DNA from 2 places in the Agrobacterium sp. 5Ca39 genome. Region 2 is predicted to be linked to the other one. Evidence: predicted binding sites of a transcription regulator. Region 2 holds the regulator's gene; the other holds the start of a gene.
What was found. The regulator LexA, encoded in region 2, represses DNA repair genes until DNA is damaged. The targets are predictions, from matches to a motif close to TGTTCNNNNTGTGTTCNG.
Positions count from the first base shown of each region.

Region 1: the regulator LexA is predicted to act here: its motif matches at 2,669-2,686, upstream of ACZ47E_RS11815 (helicase-related protein).

Region 1 covers NZ_AP026436.1:2,405,823-2,418,229, forward strand. Annotated here, with positions in the region: gene ACZ47E_RS11815 (helicase-related protein) at 1-2,441, opposite strand, end outside; gene ACZ47E_RS11820 (ubiquinone biosynthesis hydroxylase) at 2,900-4,114, opposite strand; gene tesB (acyl-CoA thioesterase II) at 4,201-5,085, shown strand; gene ACZ47E_RS11830 (P-II family nitrogen regulator) at 5,297-5,647, shown strand; gene ACZ47E_RS11835 (ammonium transporter) at 5,677-7,023, shown strand; gene ACZ47E_RS11840 (DNA translocase FtsK) at 7,297-9,960, shown strand; gene ACZ47E_RS11845 (LolA family protein) at 10,008-10,733, shown strand; gene ACZ47E_RS11850 (exodeoxyribonuclease III) at 10,892-11,695, shown strand; gene ACZ47E_RS11855 (cyclic nucleotide-binding domain-containing protein) at 11,728-12,183, opposite strand; gene ACZ47E_RS11860 (response regulator transcription factor) at 12,301-12,407, opposite strand, start outside.
Region 2 covers NZ_AP026436.1:1,021,278-1,033,684, reverse strand. Annotated here, with positions in the region: gene kdsA (3-deoxy-8-phosphooctulonate synthase) at 1-741, opposite strand, end outside; gene ACZ47E_RS05045 (VOC family protein) at 738-1,619, opposite strand; gene lexA (transcriptional repressor LexA) at 1,935-2,657, shown strand; gene ACZ47E_RS05035 (glutathione S-transferase family protein) at 2,910-3,587, shown strand; gene ACZ47E_RS05030 (ComEC/Rec2 family competence protein) at 3,607-6,081, opposite strand; gene gltA (citrate synthase) at 6,344-7,633, shown strand; gene lpxB (lipid-A-disaccharide synthase) at 7,763-8,938, opposite strand; gene ACZ47E_RS05015 (LpxI family protein) at 8,935-9,801, opposite strand; gene lpxA (acyl-ACP--UDP-N-acetylglucosamine O-acyltransferase) at 9,805-10,620, opposite strand; gene fabZ (3-hydroxyacyl-ACP dehydratase FabZ) at 10,617-11,084, opposite strand; gene lpxD (UDP-3-O-(3-hydroxymyristoyl)glucosamine N-acyltransferase) at 11,077-12,144, opposite strand; gene bamA (outer membrane protein assembly factor BamA) at 12,194-12,407, opposite strand, start outside.

The sequences.
Region 1 (12,407 bases), 1.4 Mb from region 2:
TGCGCCTCTTCCGCCGTCACCTGATCGGCACGGTAACCGAGGCCCTTGAGGATTTCTTCCATGTCATCGAGCGTTGCGCCGAGAATGGAAAGCATCGCGGTCGTCGTCGTGAAACGACGGCCATCATAAGCACCTTCGGGGCGCGGCTGCTGGCCGGGCTTCCACTGCAGCAGCGGACGGATGAGATCGGCCAAGCGTTCGAGAATGTCGATACGCACCGCGCGCTTTCCGAGGAAACGGAAACCGGCAAGCTTGTAGAACATGCGCTCGTAGCTGGCATCCGTAACGACCGAGGTGCGGCCTGCAGCCAGGACGGGAATAAGGTCGCCATAACCCGGTTTGCCAAGACCATCATTCTTCAAGGCCCAGAGCAGCGTCACAAGTTCTGCCGGAGCAGGCTTCAGGAGCGCAGGCAAAAAGACATGATAGGCGCCGAAACGCACGCCGTAACGTCGCATGGAAGCACGCGCGTCCTGATCCAGCGACTTCACGTCTTCCGCGACGTCACGACGGAACAGCACGCCGAGATTTTCAACCAGCTGGAAAGCGAGACCCTTTGCGAGACCCTGAAGGTCTTCCGCGCGGGAGATATCATCCAGCGGCTTCAGCACGGTTGCGATCTGGTGGTTGACGAAACGCTCGATCCGCGCGAGCGCGTGATCACGGGCATTACCGCTCAGCTGCTCGTCGGCCAGCAGGATCACCCGCGGCTTCATGATATTGTCGCCGGCCGAAAGACGGGCAACCGGCTCGCCCAGCCAGCGAACCAGACCATCGGAGCTCAAAGCGAGATCGCCATTTCCACTGGCGTGCAGACGCGCGGCACGCGCCTCGTATTCGAGTGCGAGCGCCTTCTGCGCCGCAGCCTGCACGGCCTTCTGATCCGGCCCTTCCATTCCCGGCACCGGCGTGAACCGGAACCCGGCCAATTGGCCGACGTGATGACCTTCTACGAAGACATCACCATTTACACTGATTTCAGCTTCAAGCATCGCATTCTCTCTCAGGCGCCTCATGAGCACAGATGTCCTGCGATCAACAAAGCGTTTCGTCAACCTTTCATGTAGCGCATCGGACAATCGATCCTCGATTTCCCGAGTCTTTTCTTGCCAGTGTGTCGGATCGGCAAGCCATCCTGGGCGGTTCGATACATAAGTCCATGTTCTGATCTGCGCAATCCTCGCAGACAAGGTATCGATCTCTCCATCCGTGCGGTCGGCGCGACGCACCTGTTCGGCCATGAAATCCTCGTTCACCGTACCGCGCTTGACGAGGTCGAAATAGAGCGTGGAGATCAGATCCGCATGCTGCGCCGGCGCGATACGGCGATAGTCCGGAAGCGCGCAGGCCTCCCAGAGCTTTTCCACCCGTGCATCGGTCGTCGTCACGTCGATGATTTCGGGATAACGGGACAGATACTCCAGCGCCTGCTGGTCGATGGCCGGCAGGGCGCGCGAAAGCCCCTGGATCGCCGGCGCAGCGTCAAGGCTCGCACGCAGATTGGCGATAGAGGAAAAATCGAAGTTTTTCGTCCGCCACTGCAACACCTTCACCGCATCGAACCGATGCGTCTCAATCCGCTCCACCAGTTCGTCATCGAACGGGTCGACACGGCCTGTCACCCCGAAGGTGCCGTCACGAAGATGGCGGCCGGCGCGGCCGGCGATCTGGCCGATTTCGCCCGGATTGAGATTGCGGAATTGATAACCGTCGAATTTTCGGTCCTGCGCGAAAGCGACGTGATCGACATCAAGGTTAAGGCCCATGCCGATAGCGTCCGTCGCGACCAGATATTCGACATCGCCGGACTGATAGAGACCCACCTGCGCATTGCGCGTGCGGGGCGAAAGCGCGCCTAGCACAACGGCCGCGCCGCCCCGCTGGCGGCGCACCAGTTCGGCAATGGCATAGACCTCATCGGCGGAAAAAGCGACAATCGCCGTGCGCTGCGGCAAGCGGGTTATCTTCTTCTGGCCGGCATAAAAAAGCTGTGACAGACGCGGTCGCTCCACCACGGTAATTCCCGGCAGCAGCTTTTCGAGGATCGGGCGCATCGTGCCCGCCCCCAGCAGCAGCGTTTCCTCCCGACCGCGCAGATGCAGAACCCGGTCGGTAAAGATATGCCCGCGTTCGAGATCGCCTGCCAGCTGCACCTCATCGATTGCAACGAAGGCGGCCGTCGTTTCGCGCGGCATTGCTTCCACTGTGCAAACGGAATACTTGGCTTTTGGGGGTGAGATTTTTTCTTCGCCGGTTATCAGCGCCACATTGGGCGCCCCCACCTTTTCGACCAGACGGGTATAGACCTCGCGCGCCAAAAGGCGCAGCGGCAGGCCGATGACACCGCTGCCATGCGCCACCATACGCTCAATCGCGTAATGGGTCTTGCCGGTGTTGGTGGGGCCGAGAACGGCCGTGACACCGCGGCCGCTCAGGATCATGGGGCGAAAATTCAACGTACTATCCGCGAATCGACTTCATCTGCTTGGCGTGCCACCCACATCAACGGTACGGGCCGCACGCACCACACATGGCAACGCCTGCCGACAAAGGCAATAGGCCTCACCCGCAAAGTGCTACAAGGCAACCAGTCGACGAAAATTTCCATTTCGATTCAGATAGTTGAACAAGAAAAAAGAATCCGGCGAAAATGAAATCGATTCGGCTGCGGAACAGTCTGCGAACGAATCGAATACGAATCGCTGACTCCTCGTGATTCAACTTTTGTTCTCCGCAATATCTGGTTGGCGAAGTCACGGCCTCTACCAGATTATGAATCCGGATAAGTCCTTGGCCGGATTCGGCATTACGGTAAAACCGCCGGTCGGAAAATCCGGGAATCGGCTGTCAAGCGCCAATCCCGGAAAAGCCGTTCCGAAGCCAGCACCACAAGCCGAGATCAGAGTGCCTCACCGGTGAGCAAGCGCGGCGCATGTGCATCCGTGGTACCGGCGGCCTGGCCAATGAAATAGGATTTGAGACCCGGCAAACGATCCACCACGCCGAGACCGAAATCGCGCATGATGCGAATGGGACCGACATCATTGGAGAACAGCCGGTTCAGCACATCCGTGGTCACCCCCATCCGCAAGGTGTCGAACCGGCGCCAGGACTGATACCGCTCCAGAACATTGAGGGAGCCGATGTCGAGGCCGAGACGGTCAGCTTCAACCACGGTTTCGGCCAGAGCCGCCACATCCTTGAAACCCAGATTGAGGCCTTGACCCGAGATCGGGTGAATACCGTGCGCCGCATCACCGGCGAGCGCGAAACGCGACGCGACGAAGGACCGTGCCAAAGTGAGACCCAGCGGAAAGGCGCGTCGGGGACCGACAGGGCGGATCGTGCCGAGCTTGTGGCCGAACCGGCGCTCAAGCTCCTCCTCGAACACCAGGTCGTCAGCGGCCACAAGCCTGTCGGCGTCGGCGGTGCGTTCGGTCCAGACAAGCGAAGACCGGTTTCCCTTCAACGGCAGAATGGCGAAGGGTCCGGATGGCAGGAAATGCTCCTCGGCGCAGCCTTCGTGCGGTCGCTCATGCTCAACGGTCGTCACGATGCCCGACTGATCGTAAGCCCAGTGCACCGTCTTGATGCCAGCCATATCCCGAAGAGCCGAGCGAACACCATCACAGGCAATCAGCAATCGCGCTTCGAGCGTCGATCCGTCGGAAAGGTGAATAGCCGTCGACTGCGGTCCTGCGGTAAAATCGGAAACACTGAGGCCGTGGCGGATTTCTATGCCCAGGCGTGCGCAAAGGCCCCGCAACGCGCCTACCAGAGCGACGTTTGGAACCATATGGGCAAAGGGCCGGCCCTCTTCCACAGCGCCGTCAAACGTCAGGAACACGGGACGTACCGGATCGGCGGTTTTCGAATCGGTAACGATCATCTTGTGGATCGGCTGGGCTTCCGGCTCGATCTCGTTCCAGATGCCGAAAACATCGAGCATGCGGGTAGCCGCTGCGATAATGGCGGACGCGCGAACATCCTTTGCCCAGACATCCTCAGGAGCGGCTTCAATTACCTGCACATTCAGATGCGGGGCCGCCTGCTTGATTGCCACAGCAACGGAAAGACCGACATATCCGCCGCCTGCCACCACAACGTCCAGCATCGCGCTTCTCCTCAAATCTTGTGCATGCATCATCGGCGCACTATAGACCATGTGACGTCTTCCTACAGCCGGAGCAGGCCGAAAAAATGTCGCATCCCTTGCAATCGTCAGACCCGATGGCAAATCTCATCGCCACGCTCGATCTTGAGAAGCTGGAAGAGAACCTTTACCGGGGCGAAAGCCCGCAGATCGGCTGGCAACGGGTTTTTGGTGGTCAGGTCATTGCACAGGCCCTGATCGCCGCGCAAAGAACCGTGGATGACGATCGCTTCGTGCATTCGTTGCACGCCTATTTCATGCGTCCCGGCGACCCGCTGGTGCCCATCGTCTACCAGGTCGAGCGTATTCGCGATGGCGCCAGTTTCTGCACCCGTCGCGTGGTCGCCATCCAGCACGGCAAAGCCATTTTTTCCATGTCGGCGTCGTTCCAGATATTCGAGGACGGTTTTACCCATCAGATCAGGATGCCTGATGTGACGCCGCCTGAAAAACTGATGAGCGAGGAACAGATGCAGGCGGCTTTCCTCGCAAAGGCGCCCGCTTCGATCCGCAACTACTGGAGCAACAAGCGGCCGATCGAGATCAGGCCGGTCTCGCTGACCCACTACATCTCAAAAGAAAAGCTGGAGCCGCAGCAGGATATCTGGGTCCGTGCCGTTGGAAGCGTACCTGACGATCCGCGCCTGCAATCCGCCATTCTCGCCTATCTCTCCGACATGACGCTGCTGGACACCTCGCTCTATGCCCATGGCACGACGATCTTCGATCCTTCGATCCAGGTGGCAAGCCTGGACCACGCCATGTGGTTTCATCGTCCCTGCCGGCTGGAAGATTGGCTGCTCTATACACAGGACAGCCCCAGCGCCTCGGGCGCGCGTGGTTTGACCCGTGGCAATATTTTCACCAGACAGGGTGATCTGGTCGCCTCCGTGGCGCAGGAAGGTTTGATCCGCAAAAGGGCAAATGATTAAATAAAGTGCGTTTTCTAAAAATCGCACATTTTATAGACGCAAAATTCGCCGACAAATGCCCCTTTTTCAGACGTCCGTCATATAAACATTACATTTCAATAAGTTAGTTACACACTCAAAACTGGCACGCCCTTTGAATGTATGTCCGCAGTCGCTGTTACTGATCTGCCAGCGGCAGGAGAGTCGGCTCCGTGCCGAGGACAAACAAAGGATGGGAAACCAGATGAAAATTGTGATGGCCATTATCAAGCCGTTCAAGCTGGATGAAGTGCGCGAAGCACTCACCGGCGTCGGCATCCAGGGCCTGACCGTGACCGAAGTAAAGGGTTACGGGCGCCAGAAGGGACATACCGAGATTTATCGCGGCACGGAATATGCGGTGAGCTTCCTTCCCAAGCTAAAGATCGAGATCGCTGTTCCATCCGACGTCGTGGACAAGGCCGTCGAAGCGATCGCATCTGCGGCAAAGACCGGGCAGATCGGCGACGGCAAAATCTTCGTTTACTCAATTGAACAGGCCGTGCGCATCCGTACCGGCGAAACCAACACAGAAGCGCTTTGAAGCACGGCTGACAGGGGAGTTTTCTAGCTATGCAACTCAACAAGTTTTTGACGCTCGGCAAGCTGGGCGCAACAGCGACGGCCCTGATGGCCCCGGCCATCGCCTTTGCCCAGGATGCAGCGCCGGCCGCAGCCGCAGCGCCTGTTCCGGAAAAGGCCGACACAGCCTTCATGTATGTCGCCACAATCCTCGTGCTCTTCATGATCCTTCCGGGTCTGGCGCTGTTTTACGGCGGTCTCGTCCGCACGAAGAACATGCTCTCCGTTCTCATGCAGTGCACGGTCATCACCGCTGTCATGATGCTCATCTGGGTCATCTACGGTTACTCTTTCGCCTTCGGCGGCGGCACCGGCCCTTACTTCGGTGGCTTCGGCAAGCTGTTCCTGTCGGGCGTTTCGCTTGACAGCACCTCGGCAACCTTCTCGCAAGGTGTCGTGATCTACGAATACACCTTCATCGCCTTCCAGATGACCTTTGCGGCCATCACCCCGGCGCTGATCATCGGTGCCTTCGCGGAACGCGTGAAGTTCTCCGCCGTCATCCTCTTCACCATCCTGTGGGCCACCTTCGTGTATTTCCCGATCGCCCATATGGTCTGGGACGCAAACGGCCTGATCTTCGGCATGGGCGCTCTCGACTTCGCCGGCGGCACGGTCGTCCACATCAATGCCGGTATCGCAGGCCTGATCGGCGCGATCATGGTCGGCAAGCGCACCGGCTTCGGCAAGGACATGATGGCTCCTCACTCCATGACACTGACACTCGTCGGTGCAGCCATGCTGTGGTTCGGCTGGTTCGGTTTCAACGCCGGCTCCAACCTCGAAGCATCGGGTGGTGCGGTTCTCGCAACCATGAACACCTTCCTCGCAACCGCAGCCGCCATTGTTTCCTGGTCGCTGGTTGAAAGCTTCACCCGTGGCAAGGCATCCATGCTGGGCGCCGCGTCGGGCATGATCGCCGGCCTCGTTGCCGTCACACCTGCTGCAGGCTCGGTTGGCCCGATGGGTGCCATCGTTCTCGGCCTCATCGTCTCGCCGATCTGCTACTTCTTCGTCTCCGTGGTGAAGAACAAGTTCGGTTACGACGATACCGCTGACGTCTTCGGCGTTCACGGCATCGGCGGCATCATCGGCGCACTCGGCACCGGCATCTTCACCTCGCCGCTACTCGGCGGCACCGGCAAGCCCGAATTCTCCATCGCCTCGCAGCTCTGGACGCAGTTCGTGGCCGTCGCCATCACCATCGTCTGGTGCGCCATCGTCTCGGCAATCCTTTACAAGATCGTCGATGTGATCGTCGGGCTCCGCGTCCCGGTCGAAGCCGAGCGCGAAGGTCTGGACCTCGCCACCCACGGCGAAGCCGCTTACCACTCCTGATTCCGGGAAAATGGGGTTCTCCATCCCCATCCCCGAAAGAAAGGCCCGTTTCGACGGGCCTTTTTCTTTGCCGCCAGCCCGCCGTAACGCAGCCGTCTCAAAGCACAAATCCGCTCGAACGCTCACCCGAAAATGCTCTGATCTCCTCAAAAAACCGCATGGTTAACACGACATTAACCAGCTGGCGGTTAGTTTTCCCTGTCAATCCGGGATCAGGCCGTGTGCCGGATCTCGCCGAAACCAAAAAATGACGGGTTCAGGGACATGGGCAGAATGCATTCTCCGACATTCGATGGTCGTCACACACGTTTTGTGCTGACGGCGTTTTTCGTGCGGCAGATTATGGCTCTGGCCGGTTTCGCTCTGCTTGCCACGATTGCACTCGGTATCGCCGCGCTCGCGACGTGGAATGTGGCAGATCCGAGCCTGTCCTATGCCACAGGAAACCAACCAACCAATCTCCTGGGCTACGGCGGCGCGATCTTCGCGGATATCGTTATGCAGTTCCTCGGGCTTTCGGCCATCATTTCCCTGCTGCCGGTCATTGCATGGGCGATCGCCCTGATCGCCGGCCGCAAGCTGCAGCGCATACCCGCCCGCCTCGTGGCCTGGATCGCAGGCGCGATCGTCTGCGCCGCGTCCCTCGGCTGCTTTCCGGCTCCCGTCACCTGGCCGCTGCCGAACGGTATCGGCGGCGTGATCGGCGACATGATCCTTCGTTTCCCCGCCCTATTCATCGGCGCTTATCCCACGGGCACCGTTGCGACGATACTTGGGGTAATATTCGCCGCGCCGGCTGCCTGGCTCATGCTGTTTGCCGCAGGCATTGTCGGCGGTCTGGACGATGAACTGGAGCGTGAGGAACCCGCACCGGTCGTCAGCAAGGCCCGCGCCGTCCGCGAGGCGGAAGAGGAAGACGAGGATGATGGCGAGGGTTTCTTCGCCAATATTCTCGCCTTCGGCGCACTGACGCACTACTGGTACATCACCCAGGCCCGTTTTCGTCGCCTGTTCGGCCTGAAGTCGAAATCGCTGCATGACGAATTCGAACATCCCTATGATTTCAACGAGTATGAATTCGGCACGCTAAACGAGCCGTCGCGCCTCAAGACTGCGATCAACCGTCTCGACCAGCGCGCGGAACCCTCTTTCGAAGAACGAACTGCATCGCGTCGCCAGATGTCTCCTCCCTCCATCGCGCCCGGTCATGAAGACGATGGGGACGGCGAGCCGTCCTTCGGTACTGACGAGGCCCGCCTGCCAAGTGGCATCCTTTCCGATGACGACGTCGACCAGAAATTCACTGCCCGACAGGCGCCGGGACGCGGACAGACGAAAATAACCGCTCCTTCGGCACGCCCGAAGCCCAGTGAGCGTGTGGCACGCGAAGCACAGGCCTCTTTCATCGCCGCAGACGGTTTCCAGCTTCCTACCGTTCATCTTCTGGCGGAGCCCAAGAACATTGTTCGCGACAATACGCTAAGCGAAGAGGTGCTCGAGCAGAACGCCCGTCTTCTCGAGGGGGTTCTTGAAGACTTCGGCGTCAAGGGTGAAATCATTCATGTCCGCCCCGGCCCGGTCGTCACCCTTTACGAACTGGAACCGGCACCCGGCATCAAATCGTCGCGTGTCATCGGCCTCGCGGATGATATCGCCCGCTCCATGAGCGCGATCGCTGCCCGCGTCGCCGTTGTTCCCGGCCGCAATGCCATCGGCATCGAACTGCCGAACCAGACCCGCGAAACCGTGTTCCTGCGCGAACTGATCGGCAGCCGCGATTTCGAAAACAGCAAAGCCAAGCTTGCCATGGCGCTCGGCAAGACCATCGGCGGCGAACCCGTCATCGCCGATCTCGCCAAGATGCCGCACCTGCTCGTTGCAGGCACCACCGGTTCGGGCAAGTCCGTTGCCATCAACACCATGATCCTGTCGCTGCTTTACCGCATGTCGCCGGAACAGTGCCGCCTGATCATGATCGACCCGAAAATGCTGGAACTGTCGATCTATGACGGCATTCCGCACCTGCTTTCTCCCGTCGTCACGGATCCGAAAAAGGCGGTCGTCGCGCTCAAATGGACGGTGCGCGAGATGGAGGAGCGCTACAAGAAGATGTCCAAGATCGGCGTGCGCAATATCGACGGCTTCAACAGCCGCGTGCAGCAGGCGCTCGACAAGGGCGAGATCCTCACCCGCACGGTGCAGACCGGTTTCGACCGCCAGACCGGCGAGGCAATCTACGAAACGGAAGAGTTCGATCTGAAGCCCCTGCCCTATATCGTCGTCATCATCGACGAGATGGCCGACCTGATGATGGTGGCCGGCAAGGATATCGAAGGCGCGGTGCAGCGTTTGGCGCAGATGGCGCGTGCTGCCGGCATCCATGTCATCATGGCCACCCAGCGCCCCTCCGTTGATGTCATCACCGGCACGATCAAGGCCAATTTCCCGACCCGCATCTCATTCCAGGTCACCTCGAAGATCGACAGCCGCACGATCCTTGGAGAGCAGGGCGCCGAGCAGCTGCTCGGCATGGGCGACATGCTCTATATGGCTGGCGGCGGACGCATCCAGCGTGTGCACGGGCCCTTCGTTTCCGACAATGAAGTGGAAGAGATCGTCGCCTATCTCAAGACGCAGGGCTCGCCGGAATATCTGGAAGCGATTACCGAGGAAGAAGACGAGGACGGCGCTGGCGCAAGCCCGGCCGGCGGCGGCAGCTTCTCGGATTCCGAGGACCCCTACGATCAGGCCGTGGCCGTCGTACTTCGCGATGGCAAAGCCTCCACCTCCTATGTGCAGCGTCGTCTCGGCATCGGTTACAACCGCGCGGCATCGCTGATCGAACGCATGGAGCAGGAAGGCATTATCGGCCCCGCCAACCACGCCGGAAAACGCGAAATCCTCGTTCCCACGGAAGCAGATATCATCGAGCGATAATCCGCAACCAAGCGGCGTCGAGAAGCGTTATTACACGCTTTCACGTCATGAAGCCGCCGCGTTTTTCGCGGACAATCGCTGCGATGAAGGAGAACAGAATGAACGACCTGACCACCGGCGAAACGGCCAATGCAAGCGCAGCGCAAAATGGCGTGACGCGGCGTGGGGTGCTGACGGCATTTTCCATGGCTGCCGTGATCGCTGGCATCTCGCCGCTCGACGCCTTTGCCCAGGCAGCCGGCAATACCGCAACGGCACAGAAGATCGCGAACCACTTTTCGTCGGTAAAAACCATGATGGGTGAATTCGTGCAGTTCGGCCCGCGCGGGGAACAGACCGGCGGCAAGTTCTACATCGAACGGCCAGGCAAGCTCCGCTTCAATTATGAAGACCCCTCGCCGATGCGCGTCATCTCCGACGGCAAGAATGTCGTCATCGGCAATATGAAGCTGAAGACATGGGATCTCTATCCACTGTCGAAGACTCCGCTCAGCCTGCTTCTCTCCGACAAGATCGATCTCAGCAACCAGAAGGTCCGGGATGTGAAGGAAGAATCTGACCTGACCACCATCGTCCTCGGTGACAAGAGCGTGTTCGGTGATTCCACCATCACGCTGATGTTCGACCCGAAGACGTTCGATCTGCGGCAATGGACCACGACGGACGCCCAGAACAAGGACACGACAGTCATGATCTTCAACGTTCAGACCGGCGTGAACCTCGATGAACGCGTCTTCAGCATCAATTATGAAGAAGTACGCAAGCGCGGCTGACGCTCCCTGTCGATGTATGCTCTGTGAAGGCGGCTCTCAGGCCGCCTTTTTGATTTTGCCGCTAAAATACATTCCCGTTTTCATCACGATGTTATAAGCCTGCGCCCCGGAAACAGCCTCGAGGCCATGCTTCGAGGCGATAAAAGCGGAGCTCATGTATGTCGTTTTCGATAACTACCTGGAACATCAACTCCGTCAGGCTCAGAATGCCGATCGTCGAGCAGTTTCTGGTGCGTTACAAACCCGACATTCTCTGCCTGCAGGAAACCAAGTGCCCGAATGGCGAGTTTCCGATGAAGCCGTTGAAGGCGCTGGGTTACGAGCACGTGATCATTCACGGCCAGAAGGGCTATCATGGTGTCGCCATCGCCTCGAAAATCCCGCTGACGGAAGATCATCGGCAGGATTACTGCGGAATTGGCGACGCGCGCCATATTTCCGCGACTGTCCAGGTGGGATCGCGCCGCATCCGGCTCCATAATTTTTATGTTCCGGCAGGCGGCGACGAACCTGATCGCTCAATCAATCCGAAATTCGGCCACAAGCTGGATTTCATTGAGGAAATGAAGACATTGCGTGCCGATGGCGTGCCGGGCACCTCTTCCATCCTCGTCGGCGACCTCAATATAGCGCCGCTCGAAAACGATGTCTGGTCGCACAAGCAGCTTCTCAAGATCGTCAGCCACACGCCGGTGGAAACCGAGGGTATGCTGGACATCATGAAGAAGGGCAACTGGCTTGATCTGATGCGGCTGAATGTGCCGGCGACGGAAAAAATCTATACGTGGTGGAGTTATCGCGCCAAGGACTGGGAAGCGGCTGATCGCGGCCGCCGCCTCGATCACATCTGGTCGTCTCAGGATCTCGGCCCGTCGCTTGACAGGATCGAGATATTGCGGGAAGCCCGCGGCTGGAACCGACCATCGGATCACGTTCCAGTCACCGCCCACTTCCGGTTTTGAACCAATGCCGGACGCGGTGATCTGGCGCGCGGTCACATGAAGCGGTTCTGCAAACGGGCCGCACCGGCGGCCAGAGACGCGATATTGTCGCGAATGCGCGCCGAAACGATGTCGGCGACCTCAGGAAACTCTTCCACCAGGCGGTGAAAGAGAATGCGCGTTATCCGGATGACTTCGGAATCCTCCGCAGCCACGGCAGTAAATTTTCTTTCGCAAAGGGTAAAAAGCGCAAGTTCCGAAAGCAGGGCGCCCTTTCCGGGCGTAGCCTGCAGCACGGGCTTGCCGTCCCGTCCGGCTGAAAAAAGCTCGAAATGACCCGACGTCACGGCAAAGGCGCATTCGGCAGGGGAGTGTTCGCGAAACAAGGTCTGTCCCGCCGCGACACGCCGGCGCTCTGCGCCGAAGGCGATGAGCCGCAGCTGATCATCACTGAAGCCCGCAAACAACGGCACTTGCCCCAGCAGCATGATATCGTCGGTCAAGGCCATGTCGATTGTTACTCCGGAAAACCGCCTGCGTTGCTATAGCGGTTTTCCAATATCGGCCTTCAAAACACAAGGTGCTAGAGCAATGCTCAACAACTCGGGGGGACCCCCGGGGGTCTATCAGGGGACGATCTTGTAGCCGCCGTTCTCGGTTACGAGAATCTCGGCATTGGAAGGATCCCGCTCGATCTTCTGACGCAGGCGATAAACGTGCGTTTCGAGCGTGT
Region 2 (12,407 bases):
CTCATGGGTCTCGATGAAGAGGCCTGCGACACCAACGGCGACAGCTGCGCGAGACAGCGTTTCGACAAATTCCCGCTGACCGCCGGTGGAACCGCCCTGCCCGCCCGGCTGCTGCACCGAGTGGGTGGCGTCGAAGACAACAGGTGCGCCGAGGGATGCCATGATCGGCAGAGAACGCATGTCGGAGACCAGCGTATTGTAGCCGAAGGACGCGCCGCGTTCGCACAGCAGCACATTGGGGTTGCCGCTTTCATTCAGTTTGGCGAGCACGTTCTTCATGTCCCATGGCGCCAGGAACTGGCCTTTCTTGACATTGATGACTCGGCCGGTTTTTGCGGCGGCAACGAGAAGATCGGTCTGACGGCTGAGGAAGGCCGGGATCTGCAGCACATCCACCACTTCGGAAACGATGGCGCACTGTTCTTCGGTGTGAATGTCGGTCAGGACCGGAAAGCCGAATTCCTTCTTGAGATCGGCAAAGACCTGCATGGCACTGTCCAGACCGATGCCACGCTTGCCGGAAAGCGAGGTGCGGTTCGCCTTGTCGAAGGATGACTTGTAAACGAGGCCGATTCCGAGCCCGTCACAAAGCTCCTTCAAGACACCCGCAATCATGAAGGCGTGCTCCCGGCTTTCCATCTGGCAGGGGCCGGCGATCAGTGAAAAACGCTCGCTATTGCAAAAGGAAACCTTGCTGGCGCCCTGGCCGGCGGTGACTTTGAGATTGTTCGTGACGCTCATCTTTTTTCCTCGAAGGCGAAATCGACGCCCTGTCCGGGTGCTGCGGGCACCACCAGACGGCCGCCCGCTTCTGCGCTGGACACGCCATTAGCAGCAAGTACCGTCGCTGTCACGGCAAGATCGTCAACGGAAAAGACGACGCCCATGCCGCGCAGGCCCTCACCGTTTTTTCCCGCAGCCTTCGGGTCGACGCCAGAAAGGGCGGGTCTTTCACTCAGCCTCACCCTTGCATTGCCGGTTTCGAAAACGACATCACCATCCGGAGACACAACGCCGTTGCAGCCGAAAACCGTTTCTATCAAGTGGGTGTCACTCCGCGTACCGGAACACAGCACGATCTCGCGAAGGCCCAGAACTCCGTTCTGGTGACGTTCCAGTGCAGCACGGTCCCCCGGCAGTGCCTGCAGGCGTTGACAACTGAAGAGGAAGAAATCCGCAGCCGATCCGCTTGCCGCGAAAGCAAGCCGGAACGCCGCCTCGCCTGACGATCCGTCCGGCATTTGCATGGGCCGCGAAAATTCGAAGACCTCGCCGGCCGATACGCCGGACGCCACGAATCTCCGGTGATCGGCACGAGCGTCAGCAGTGGAGGCCACAAGGGCAGAAAAACCTTCCTGTCCGTACGATCGCCGGAATGCCTGATCCCTGCCGGTGAAAACATCGCCTCTCTCGACCGACGCGATATAGCTGACCCGGTCAGCAATTGTCAGAGGCTCCAGATAGGTGCCATCCCTGAAGAACACACAGGCATTCTCCGTGCCGAACGGATGGAGAGCCTGTGGCGCGACCGTAAAGCCAAGGACCTTGAGCCGCGCGGCCGCTACCGCAAGGTCCCGAGCGGGCAGAACGAGATGATCGACGCGATGCCTGTCAGCCATAAATCTTGCCTTTTTGACGCGCCCGGCGCAGATGCCGGGTATTGAAGCTGACAAAAGCACGAAGAGCGCCGGGAATGCAAATGACCGGCCTGCGCGTCGATTCCGGTATCGGCAAAGGCTGGAGTTCAAGAAAGCGACGGCATCCCGCCCGTCAGTCATCGTTTCCCGCTTCGGCGTTGTCCCTAAGATCAAATCACGATCAGAGACGCATCCTTCACGAAATTTTAGGGGATTGCGGAACACATATGGAACATATAGTGTTCGTTCTGTATTTGTTTCGCGACTTCAACGACGATTCTCAAGGGTGTTTTCCTCATGCTCACGCGCAAACAGCAGGAATTGCTTCTCTTCATTCATGAAAGAATGAAAGAGTCCGGCGTGCCGCCCTCCTTCGATGAAATGAAGGACGCACTCGATCTTGCCTCCAAATCCGGCATCCACCGGCTGATCACCGCTCTGGAAGAGCGAGGGTTCATTCGCCGGCTACCTAACAGGGCGCGAGCGCTTGAAGTGATCAAGCTGCCGGAGGCCTATGTGCCCGGTGCGAGGCCGCAACGGGGCTTCTCGCCGAGCGTTATTGAAGGCAGCCTCGGCAAGCCCAAGATGCCAGAGCCCGCCCCTGCCCCAAAGGCGCCTGCGAACGATATAGCAGGCGTGGCAACCGTGCCCGTCATGGGCCGGATCGCTGCCGGTGTGCCGATCTCAGCCATTCAGAACAATACGCATGACGTGGCGGTTCCGGTGGACATGCTTGGCTCGGGCGAACATTACGCGCTCGAGGTCAAGGGCGATTCGATGATCGAGGCCGGCATCTTCGATGGCGATACCGTCATCATTCGCAACGGTAACACCGCCAATCCCGGCGATATCATCGTGGCGCTGGTGGATGACGAGGAAGCGACGCTGAAGCGCTTCCGTCGCAAAGGCGCTTCGATCGCACTTGAAGCAGCAAACCCTGCCTATGAGACCCGCATTTTCGGACCTGATCGGGTTAAAATCCAGGGCAAGCTGGTAGGGCTGATCCGCCGGTATCATTGATGCTGCTGCCGGTCCGGATAAGGCCGGAGCGGTCGATGAGCGATAAATCAGGCCTTCAAGATGAACGGCGCGTCATTCCACTCGAGTGATGCGCCTTTTCTTTTTAATGGCGGCGAAGGCGGCTTTGCCAGAGGACGTCGGCAGGGATGGCGCCCCACCCATCAATTGGCGTTATGGGAGCGATGGATTCTTTGCGATATTCCGGGCCGGGCCGCTGGTATAAAAACCCGCTTCACAATCAGGAGACCCGCAATGTACGATCTTTATATCGCCAACAAGAATTACTCCTCCTGGTCGCTGAGGCCATGGGTCCTGATGCGCACGCTCGGTATCGCCTTCGAGGAGAAACTCGTCCCGTTTGGTGAAGGCGTGTCATTCTCCACCTTTTCCCCAACTGGCAAGGTGCCTTGCCTCGTCGATGATGGCGTGACGATTTGGGAGTCACTCTCGATCGCCGAATATCTTGCCGAACGTCATCAAGGGGTATGGGCAAGCGACAAGCATGCGAGAGCCTGGTCGCGGTCGGCAGCAAGCGAAATGCATGCGGGATTTTCGTCCCTTCGCAATCTCTACCCCATGTCCGTTGGCGTTCGTGTCAGACCGAACGTCAGCGATGCCGGGCTTGCGGCGGATATAAAGCGTGTCGATGCGTTGTGGAGCGAGGGCCTGTCGAATTTCGGCGGTCCCTATCTCGCCGGTCAGAAGTTCACGGCGGTGGATGCCTTCTACTGCCCTGTGGCACTCCGTTTCCAGACGTATGGCGCAGACCTTTCTCCTGCGGCAAAAGCCTATTGTGAGCGACTGCTCGCTCTGCCTTCCATGCGCGAATGGTATGAGGCGGGACTGAAGGAGACCTGGCGTGACGCGGCACATGAAGAGGAGATCGCCGGAATCGGCGAATTGACGATGGATCTACGCGCAAAGGCCTGACGATCCTTGCCGGTGGCGATCATTGCGACGCCGCCAGCAGACGGGTGATCGTTTCAGGCAATTCACGGTCGAAACGCCCGGTTTTCCAGTCATAATATCGATGTTCACTCCACGGGCGGTTTGCGCCCGCGGTTGACGCCCGTAGCCGACCGACAACGCCGGGCTGATCGCTCCTCGCGAAGTCTATCTCCACGGAACCGATGCGCCGCAATATGTCGCGGTTGAGGAGTAACGCGCCCGAGCGACACTGTGCAAACGACGTTCTGCGGGAAACAATGACGATGTCGGCAATGTCACATGCCTTTCCGGCGAGGCGGCCGTCTTCCAGTACGATGATCCATTCGCCGCTTTCCGCACGCGCCACGCACCAGCGACCTGACTTGCATGTAAAAATTCCAGGCGCTGCATCCTTCAACGCAGCCGCCATGTCTCGTCCCACAGCCTTTATTTCGTCCCGCGTGAGCTTTGATTTCTTGGTGAGTGCGATGCCGGACGCGGTTGGAACGTCTTTTCTGAGGATAACGGGCGCGAGCGGTTTCTCCGGAAGCAGCAGCGCCCTTTGCCACTGGTCATAGATGAAGCCATGCGGCCGGGTTTTTGTGGCATAAACCTTGTTCTCGTCCAGAAGCGCGACCAGAGAACCGTCTTCGTAAACGAGGAGATCGGGCAGATCGCGCTGAGATGTCGCTGCCGAGAGGCCGAAGGCAAGCAGCAGAGGCGGAATGCCCAAAAGCGCAAGGCGGCTGCGCAGCAGGGTCAGCAGCAGGAAGCCAGCCGAGGCGATGCCGATGAACCAGCCATGCGGACGTCCGGTCGCGGCGCTGCCACCCCAGGAGGCGACTTCGTCCGCGACCTCTATGACCAGCGCCATGCCATGGCCCATGACCTTCAGGAATGGCGCGTCGAGCCCGAACGGCATCAGCAGCATGGCAATCAGACCGAAGGGCATGACGATCAGCGACATGAGCGGCGTGGCGGCGAGATTGGCAAAAAGTCCGTAGGTGGTGACACGCTGGAAATGTTCGGCAGAATAGATTGCTGTCGAAAGCCCACCGATCAGCGACGTTGTGATAACGCCGCCGATCACGGCACCTGCCGTTTGCGCTACCGTCACCCAAGCCGGTTTTCGCCCGGTAAAAAGACGCTCGCGGTCAATGCGCCAGCGGCTCCAGGCTGCATAGGCAGAAACGAGCGCGATCGTTGCGGCAAATGACATCTGAAAGCTTGGACCCATCACTTCGGACGGGGACAGCGCCAGTATCACGAGGGCGGAGAGCGCAACATTTCTCAGGCTGAGCGAGGGCTGATCGAAGAGCACCGCAATCAGCATCACGGACATCATCAGCCAGGCCCGCTCGGCGGAAACTGCGAAACCGGAAATCAGATAGTAGCAAAGTGTCATCAGGAGCGCTGCGAAGGCGGATATCTTCTTGACCGGCCATCGCTGGGCAAAGGCTGGGAAAAGGCTGAATGCGAGCCTCATGCCGACAAAGAAGATGCCTGATGCCAAGGCCATGTTGAGCCCGGATATGGCAACGATATGAGCCAGCCCCGAGACCCGCAGCGCCTCCATGGTTTCCGGCGATATGGCTTGTCTCTCATCGGTGACGATGGATGCAGCGAAGGCACCCGCATCGCCGCCGATCGTCGTGCGAATGCGCTCGGCGACGGCGGCACGCAGGCGATAAAGCCACATGTCGGCCATCTCCAGCCAACCCTCGGCCCCAAGGTCCGCCGTCGCCACCGCCTGGGGCGGCTGATAAAAAAAGCCTGTCGCGCCGATGCCCCGGAAATAGGATGAAAAGGCAAAGTCGTTCAATCCCGGCAAAGCCGGTCCGGACGGTGGAGAGAGCCGTGCCTTGCCGCGTATGGTCGCGCCGATGGGCATGGCGTCGCCGCCACCGCGCGCAAGGAGCGACACCCTCCCCGGCAGACGCGTTAGTGACGGCGCTTCAGTGGAGTGGAGCTGCACCAGATACCGCCAGTCGCCCCGCGCATCCACCTCCCGGCGCACCACCTTGCCGGTGAGGGTGGTGGTGACCGGCGTGTCCAGAAGGATGGTCGCCGCACGGCGGGTTTCCAGTTCGGCAAAAAGCATGCCGAGCAACAAGAGGGCGACAAGGCTGCACGCCCTTCCCACCGTATCAAGGCGGTATCGGTTGAGAAGCGCCAGTGGGGCCGCGACTAAAAATGCGACGATCAGAAGGGGCAAGGAAGGCGCGGTGTCGAGAGAAAACCAGAGGATCGCTCCGCAACCGATGACAACGGGTACGAAAAGAAAATCGTGCCCGAATGCGCGTTCTTCCGTCAGCCAGACGGCAACTTTTCGAGAAACGGAAACGCCGGGTTCGGGCCTGTCGACCAGAGGCGGCAGAACAGGGATCGCGACGGCGCCGGTCCGCTGCAGCGGAAACAGGATATCCACCGTGCCGGGGGCGTTTCCCTGCATCGTTTCGGCATATCCGAAATGCTGTTTTTCCCCTTGACCAAGCATTCTGCGCCGCGCCCCTGCCGCACTGTAAACAGGTTTGCAGAGGGACGCCCGAGATTGCAATGCTTTCCTTTAACCGCGCGTTGACTGAGATTGAATTGCTTCGATCGACGAGGCCAAAAGCAACGCATTTGCGTTTGCCGCAATGCACAATTTGACCTTTGGATAGCTTGGCATCTGCGACAGGATCATATAGCTAATCGGTAGACGCTTAACCGCGGGGCGTGTCTCAACGCCCCCACCCGCATGTTTTCGGAGGATCAGTATGACGGAAAAAAGCGCTACAGTGACACTTGGCGACAAACAGGTCGAACTCCCTGTCAGGGAAGGCACGATCGGGCCGAGCGTCGTCGATATCGGCACGCTGTACAAACACACGGGCTCCTTCACTTACGACCCGGGTTTCACGTCGACGGCCTCCTGCGAATCCAAGATCACCTATATCGACGGTGACGAAGGTGTTCTCCTGCACCGTGGCTTCCCCATCGAACAGCTCGCCGAACAGGGCGACTTTTTGGAAACCTGCTATCTGCTGCTTTACGGCGAACTGCCGACGGCGGCACAGAAGAAAGATTTCGATACCCGCGTCACGCGCCACACCATGGTGCACGAGCAGATGAGCCGCTTCTTCACCGGTTACCGTCGCGACGCACATCCGATGGCCGTCATGTGCGGCACGGTCGGCGCTCTCTCGGCCTTTTACCACGACTCGACCGACATCACCGATCCGCATCAGCGCATGGTCGCATCGCTTCGCATGATCGCCAAGATGCCGACGATCGCCGCGATGGCCTACAAGTACCATATCGGCCAGCCCTTCGTTTACCCGAAGAACGATCTGGATTACGCCTCCAACTTCCTGCACATGTGCTTTGCCGTGCCGTGCGAGGAATACAAGGTCGATCCGGTTCTGGCCCGCGCCATGGACCGCATCTTCATTCTGCATGCCGATCACGAACAGAATGCCTCCACCTCCACGGTGCGTCTTGCCGGTTCGTCGGGCGCCAACCCGTTCGCCTGTATTGCGGCCGGCATTGCCTGCCTCTGGGGTCCGGCACACGGCGGCGCCAACGAAGCGGCGCTCAACATGCTCAATGAAATCGGCTCGGTTGACCGCATTCCGGAATATATCGCCCGCGCCAAGGACAAGAACGACCCGTTCCGCCTGATGGGCTTTGGTCACCGCGTCTACAAGAACTACGACCCGCGCGCCAAGATCATGCAGAAGACGATGTATGAAGTGCTGGAAGCCACTGGCAATTCCGACGATCCGATCATGCAGGTCGCGCTGGAACTGGAAAAGATCGCCCTTTCCGACCCGTATTTTGTCGAAAAGAAGCTTTACCCGAATGTCGACTTCTATTCGGGCATCACGCTGAAGGCGCTCGGCTTCCCCACGACCATGTTTACCGTTCTCTTCGCTCTCGCCCGCACCGTTGGCTGGATCGCACAGTGGAACGAAATGATCGAAGATCCGCAACAGCGCATCGGCCGTCCGCGCCAGCTTTACACGGGTGCCGGCAAACGCGACTACGTTCCGGTTTCCAAGCGTTAATCGGCAAACCACGTCACATCAAAGGCCGGCGAGTTTTACTCGCCGGCCTTTTTGCTTGCCATTGTGGATTGGGATACACGCGGTGGGACCGGCGGCAACACAGGCCCTGACACAGCCGTGGCTTCAACCTCACTGTCTGCGGGCGTTCACGACCTCGAGGAGAATAGCCGCGCCGGTTTCGCCGGGCGGGACATCCGTGCGCAGACGTTGCTGCACCAGAGCATAACCTTCGAGCATGGCCTTCCGCTCAATTGTATCGGATGACAGGCGTTCCGCCCAACGCAGCATCGATCCGGCCCTGACCACCTCGTTGAAATACTCCGGGACGACAGCATAATCGGCAATGAGATTGGGTAGCGCACCCGTCCAGGTCTTCACCCGCTTGCTCAGCATGGTGAAAATCCAGTCGGTCTTGTAGACAGATATGGTCGGCACGCCGGCAAGAGCCAACTCAAGAATGACGGTGCCTGACGCTGCGATAGCCGCATCGGCTTCAGCAAAGGAGTTCCACTTGAAAGCAGGATCGATGCCGATTTCGGGTCTGATTTCCTGCGGCCAAGACGCCGCCAGTTCGCGGATGCGATGTTCCTGACGTGGAACGGTGGGCAGCAGAAACCGAGTCGGACCATTCCGTTCCACAAAAGCCTTCGCCGCGTGCTGGAACGGCTCCATCAGCCTGGTGGTCTCGGTGGAACGCGACCCGGGCAGAAGAAGAATCGTCTTCGGCCGCCCCTCCGCTGGAAGCGGCCGTTCTGCCCGCTTCCGACGCACCGCGAGGACGTCCGGATCGACGCTGAGGCGATGGCCGACGAATGTGGTCGGTGGGCCTCCGAGGCGGCGCATCGCCTCCGGCTCAAATGGCAGGAGAGCCAGGACATGGTCCACATAGGATAACATCGCCGTTGCGCGATGTTCTTTCCAGGCCCAGACGCTCGGGCACACATAATTGACGACCGGGAGATGCGGCAGTTCCTTGCGGACTTTTTTCGCCACTCGATGGGTGAAATCCGGGCTGTCGATGATCAAAAGGACATCCGGTTTTTCCCGTATCACCGCCTCAGCCGCCCGGTTGATCAGGCCGATCAGTTTGGGCAGTTTCTTGAGGACCTGCGTGAACCCCATGATCGAGAGTTCGGAATAATCGAAAAGAGAAGTGAGCCCCTGCCCCTCGAGCGCCTCGCCGCCGACGCCGACAAGTTCGATCGAACCGGGATATCGGGCCTTGAGGGCCCGGATCAGATCCGCGCCGAGAAGATCGCCCGACACTTCGCCGGCGATGACCGCCACCTTCAATCTCTCCGTCATTCCATCATGTCTCCGCGAAGTGACGTATCGATGCCACAGACGAATATGCCCGCCTGATCGGCAGCTTTCAACATCGCGTCACGATCAAGCACCAGTGCGCGTCCGGCTTCGACGGCAATGCCCGCAAGCCCGGCCTTTTGGGCATTTTCGACAGTTTCGATCCCGATTGTCGGCAGATCGGCGCGTACATCCTGCTGCGGTTTGCAGAGCTTGACCAGCACGCCCCGGCGGCGGGGCGAGATGCGTCCCTCCGCGCGCAATGCCGCGACGCGCAGTAACATTGCGTCCGTGCCTTCAACGCCCTCGAGCGCCACGATGCGGCCGCCGACGGAGACCGCACCCTGCCCGACATCAAGTTTGCCGAGCGCAAGCGCCGCCTCAGCTGCCCTGCTTATGTCCTTCAAGTCGTCTTCGGCCGGTTTTTGCGTGCCGAAAGCGCCTGTCGTGGCCAAGAGGCCTGGAGCGATCTCATGCGCGCCGATGACTTTCGCACCGAGCGTGCCGATGATCTTTATGACCATCTGCAGAACGGCGTCATCGCCGCCCGACAATAGCGTTTTGACGATGGATGGAAGTTTTAGCAGGATAGCGACGGTGGGGCGGATTTCACGCCATTCCGGCCGCCGCGCCACGGCCCCGGAAAGCACGACACGATCCACCCGGTTGTCACGCAGCAGCCGGCCAAGCCCGGCGACGTCACCAACCGAGATGACGGCGTTGTCGAAACCGCTCCAGTCGAAGCGGGAATCATCGCGCAGCCGCACGATGAAAGGATCTTCTCCCATCTCACGGGCGGCGTTCGCCACGTAAAGTGGCAACTGGCCGCTGCCGGCCACAATGGCGAGACGCCCGCCGCCTGTCACGGCTCACTTGCCCCGGTTGGGCGAAGAGATCGCGCGGTCGCTGTCCACTCCAATGAAATCGATGATTTCTAGCGCCTGCGGGCAATCCAGATATTCGCTGCGGTCGATCGCTGCCGCATTGCCGCGGATAGTGCCTTCCGCCTCGAAGATCTGCTTGAAGACGCGCCGGACCTTGTGGATATCTGCGCGCTCAATGCCGGCACGCGTCATGCCAACGACATTAAGGCCGCCGAGAATGCCGGGATTGCCATTCAGCATTCCATAGGGAATGACATCGTAATTGACCGCGGACAGTCCGCCGATGAAGGCCTGACGGCCAATGCGGGTGAACTGGTGAACAGCACAGCCGCCGCCGAGAATGGCGCGGTCCTCGATCGTCACATGGCCGGCCAGCATCACATTGTTGGACAGGATGATGTGGTCGCCAAGGCGGCAATCATGCGCCACATGTGAGTTGGCAAGGAACAGATTGTCGTTACCGACGATCGTCTTGCCGCTGCCATCAGAGCTGCCGGCGTTCATGGTGACGCCTTCGCGCATGGTGCAGCGCTCGCCAATTTCAAGCGTGGTTTCAGAACCGTCGTGGCGAACCGCCTGCGGTGTGCCGCCGATGACCGCCATGGGGTGGACGACCGATCCACGGCCGATGACCGTCAGGCCGGATACAACGGCATGATTGTGCAGCCGGACATCATCATGCAGCGTGACTTTCCCGCCGACGTAGCTCAGCGCACCGATGACGACGTTTTCACCGATCACCGCACCGTCTTCGATCACGGCGGTGGGGTGAATTCTGGCCGAGGCGGCAATCGTGCTCATTGCTGGTCCTCGGGGATCATCATGGCGCCGACATCAGCCTCCGCCACCAGCGCACCATCCACCTTCGCCTCGCAATGGAATTTGAAGACATTACCGCGTTGGCGCTGCTTGACGACGTGAATTTCCAAACGATCGCCGGGGATCACGGGTTTGCGGAAACGGGCGTTGTCGATTGTCATGAAGTAGACCAGATGGCCGCCCTCACCTTGGCTGCGGGCGCATATTGCACCTGCCGTCTGGGCCATGGCTTCGACGATCAGAACACCCGGCATGATCGGCCGGTCCGGGAAGTGGCCGGTGAAATGCGGTTCGTTGACCGTCACGTTCTTGATGCCGGTCGCCGAATTGTTACCGTCAATATCGATGATCTTGTCGATCAGCAAGAATGGGTAACGATGCGGCAGAAGCTTCATGACTTCCAGAATGTCAGCCGCGCCGAGCGTCGTCTTCGTTTCTTCAGTCATTGTTTTTCTCTCCTGTTTTTTTATCACGCCCTTCAGCGCGTGCCAGAATTTCGGCCATGTCGCGCAGGAAATATTTCATCGGTCGCGCAGGCGTTCCGCCATAACGGGCGCCTGCCGGCACGTCCGCCACAACACCGCTCATGGCAGCGATCTGCACGCCGTCGCCAATGTTGATATGGCCATTGATGCCTGCCGCACCACCAATCATCACAGCGTCGCCGATACGGGTGCTGCCCGCAATGCCGACCTTGCTGACGATGCCGCAATGGCGGCCGATGCGAACGTTGTGGCCAATCTGGACCTGATTGTCGATCTTGGTGCCTTCGCCGATCACCGTGTCATCCATGGTGCCGCGATCGATCGTGGTGTTCGCGCCGATCTCGACATTGTCCTGGATGATGACACGGCCAATCTGGACGATCTTCAGCATGCCGCGTGGACCGGGGGCATAACCGAAACCGTCTTGCCCGATGCGCGCACCATTGTGGATAATCACATTATTACCGATGAGCGCGGCAAGAACGCTTGCGCCGCCTGCAATGGTGCAATCGCGTCCGATCTGTACATCCTGCCCGATGATGACACCGGGCCCGATCCGCGTACCAGCACCGATATGGGCGCCGGCGCCGATCACTGCGAGCGCCTCGACAATGACGCCCGCTTCCAGCTTCGCGGAAGGATCGACATGCGCAGCATGAGAAATTTCGCTTTCCATCCGCGCGATCGGACCGGGACGCATCGCCGAGGGGTGCAGCAAGGCACCAACCTGGGCAAACAGCGTGTGTGGATTTTTCGATATCAGCGCGGGGATGTCGGACGGAAGCATGTCCACAAGAGCAGCGTCACAAATGACCGCGGCGGCTTCGCAGGTCTGCAGCTCATCGCGGTTCTTGCGCGAAAGGATATAGCAGAGCTGATCGGGTTTTGCCCGATAGACCGGAGAAACGGACCTGACAATCCGCTCTCCCGCCGCCTCATCAGACAGTTCCGCCCCAAAGCGGTCTGCGATGTCTTTCAATCGCAGTCCCTCGTGGGGCGGAAAAAACGCGTTGTATTCCATTAGCCGGAAACTCCAGAACGTTCAAAGTTGCAGTTCTGGACTGCCGATATCAGAAAGTGTTGGACATGCCAAACCGGAAACGCTGTTCCTCGTCGTAGTCTTCCTTGGCGATCGGAACCGCGTAGTCTACACGGATCGGACCGAAGGGCGACGCCCACATCACGCCAATACCGGCGGATGCGCGGATGGAATTGTCATCCTTGACGGTCTGAGACGTGGAAACCTTGTTACCATACATCGTGCCAGCATCGACGAAACCAGCA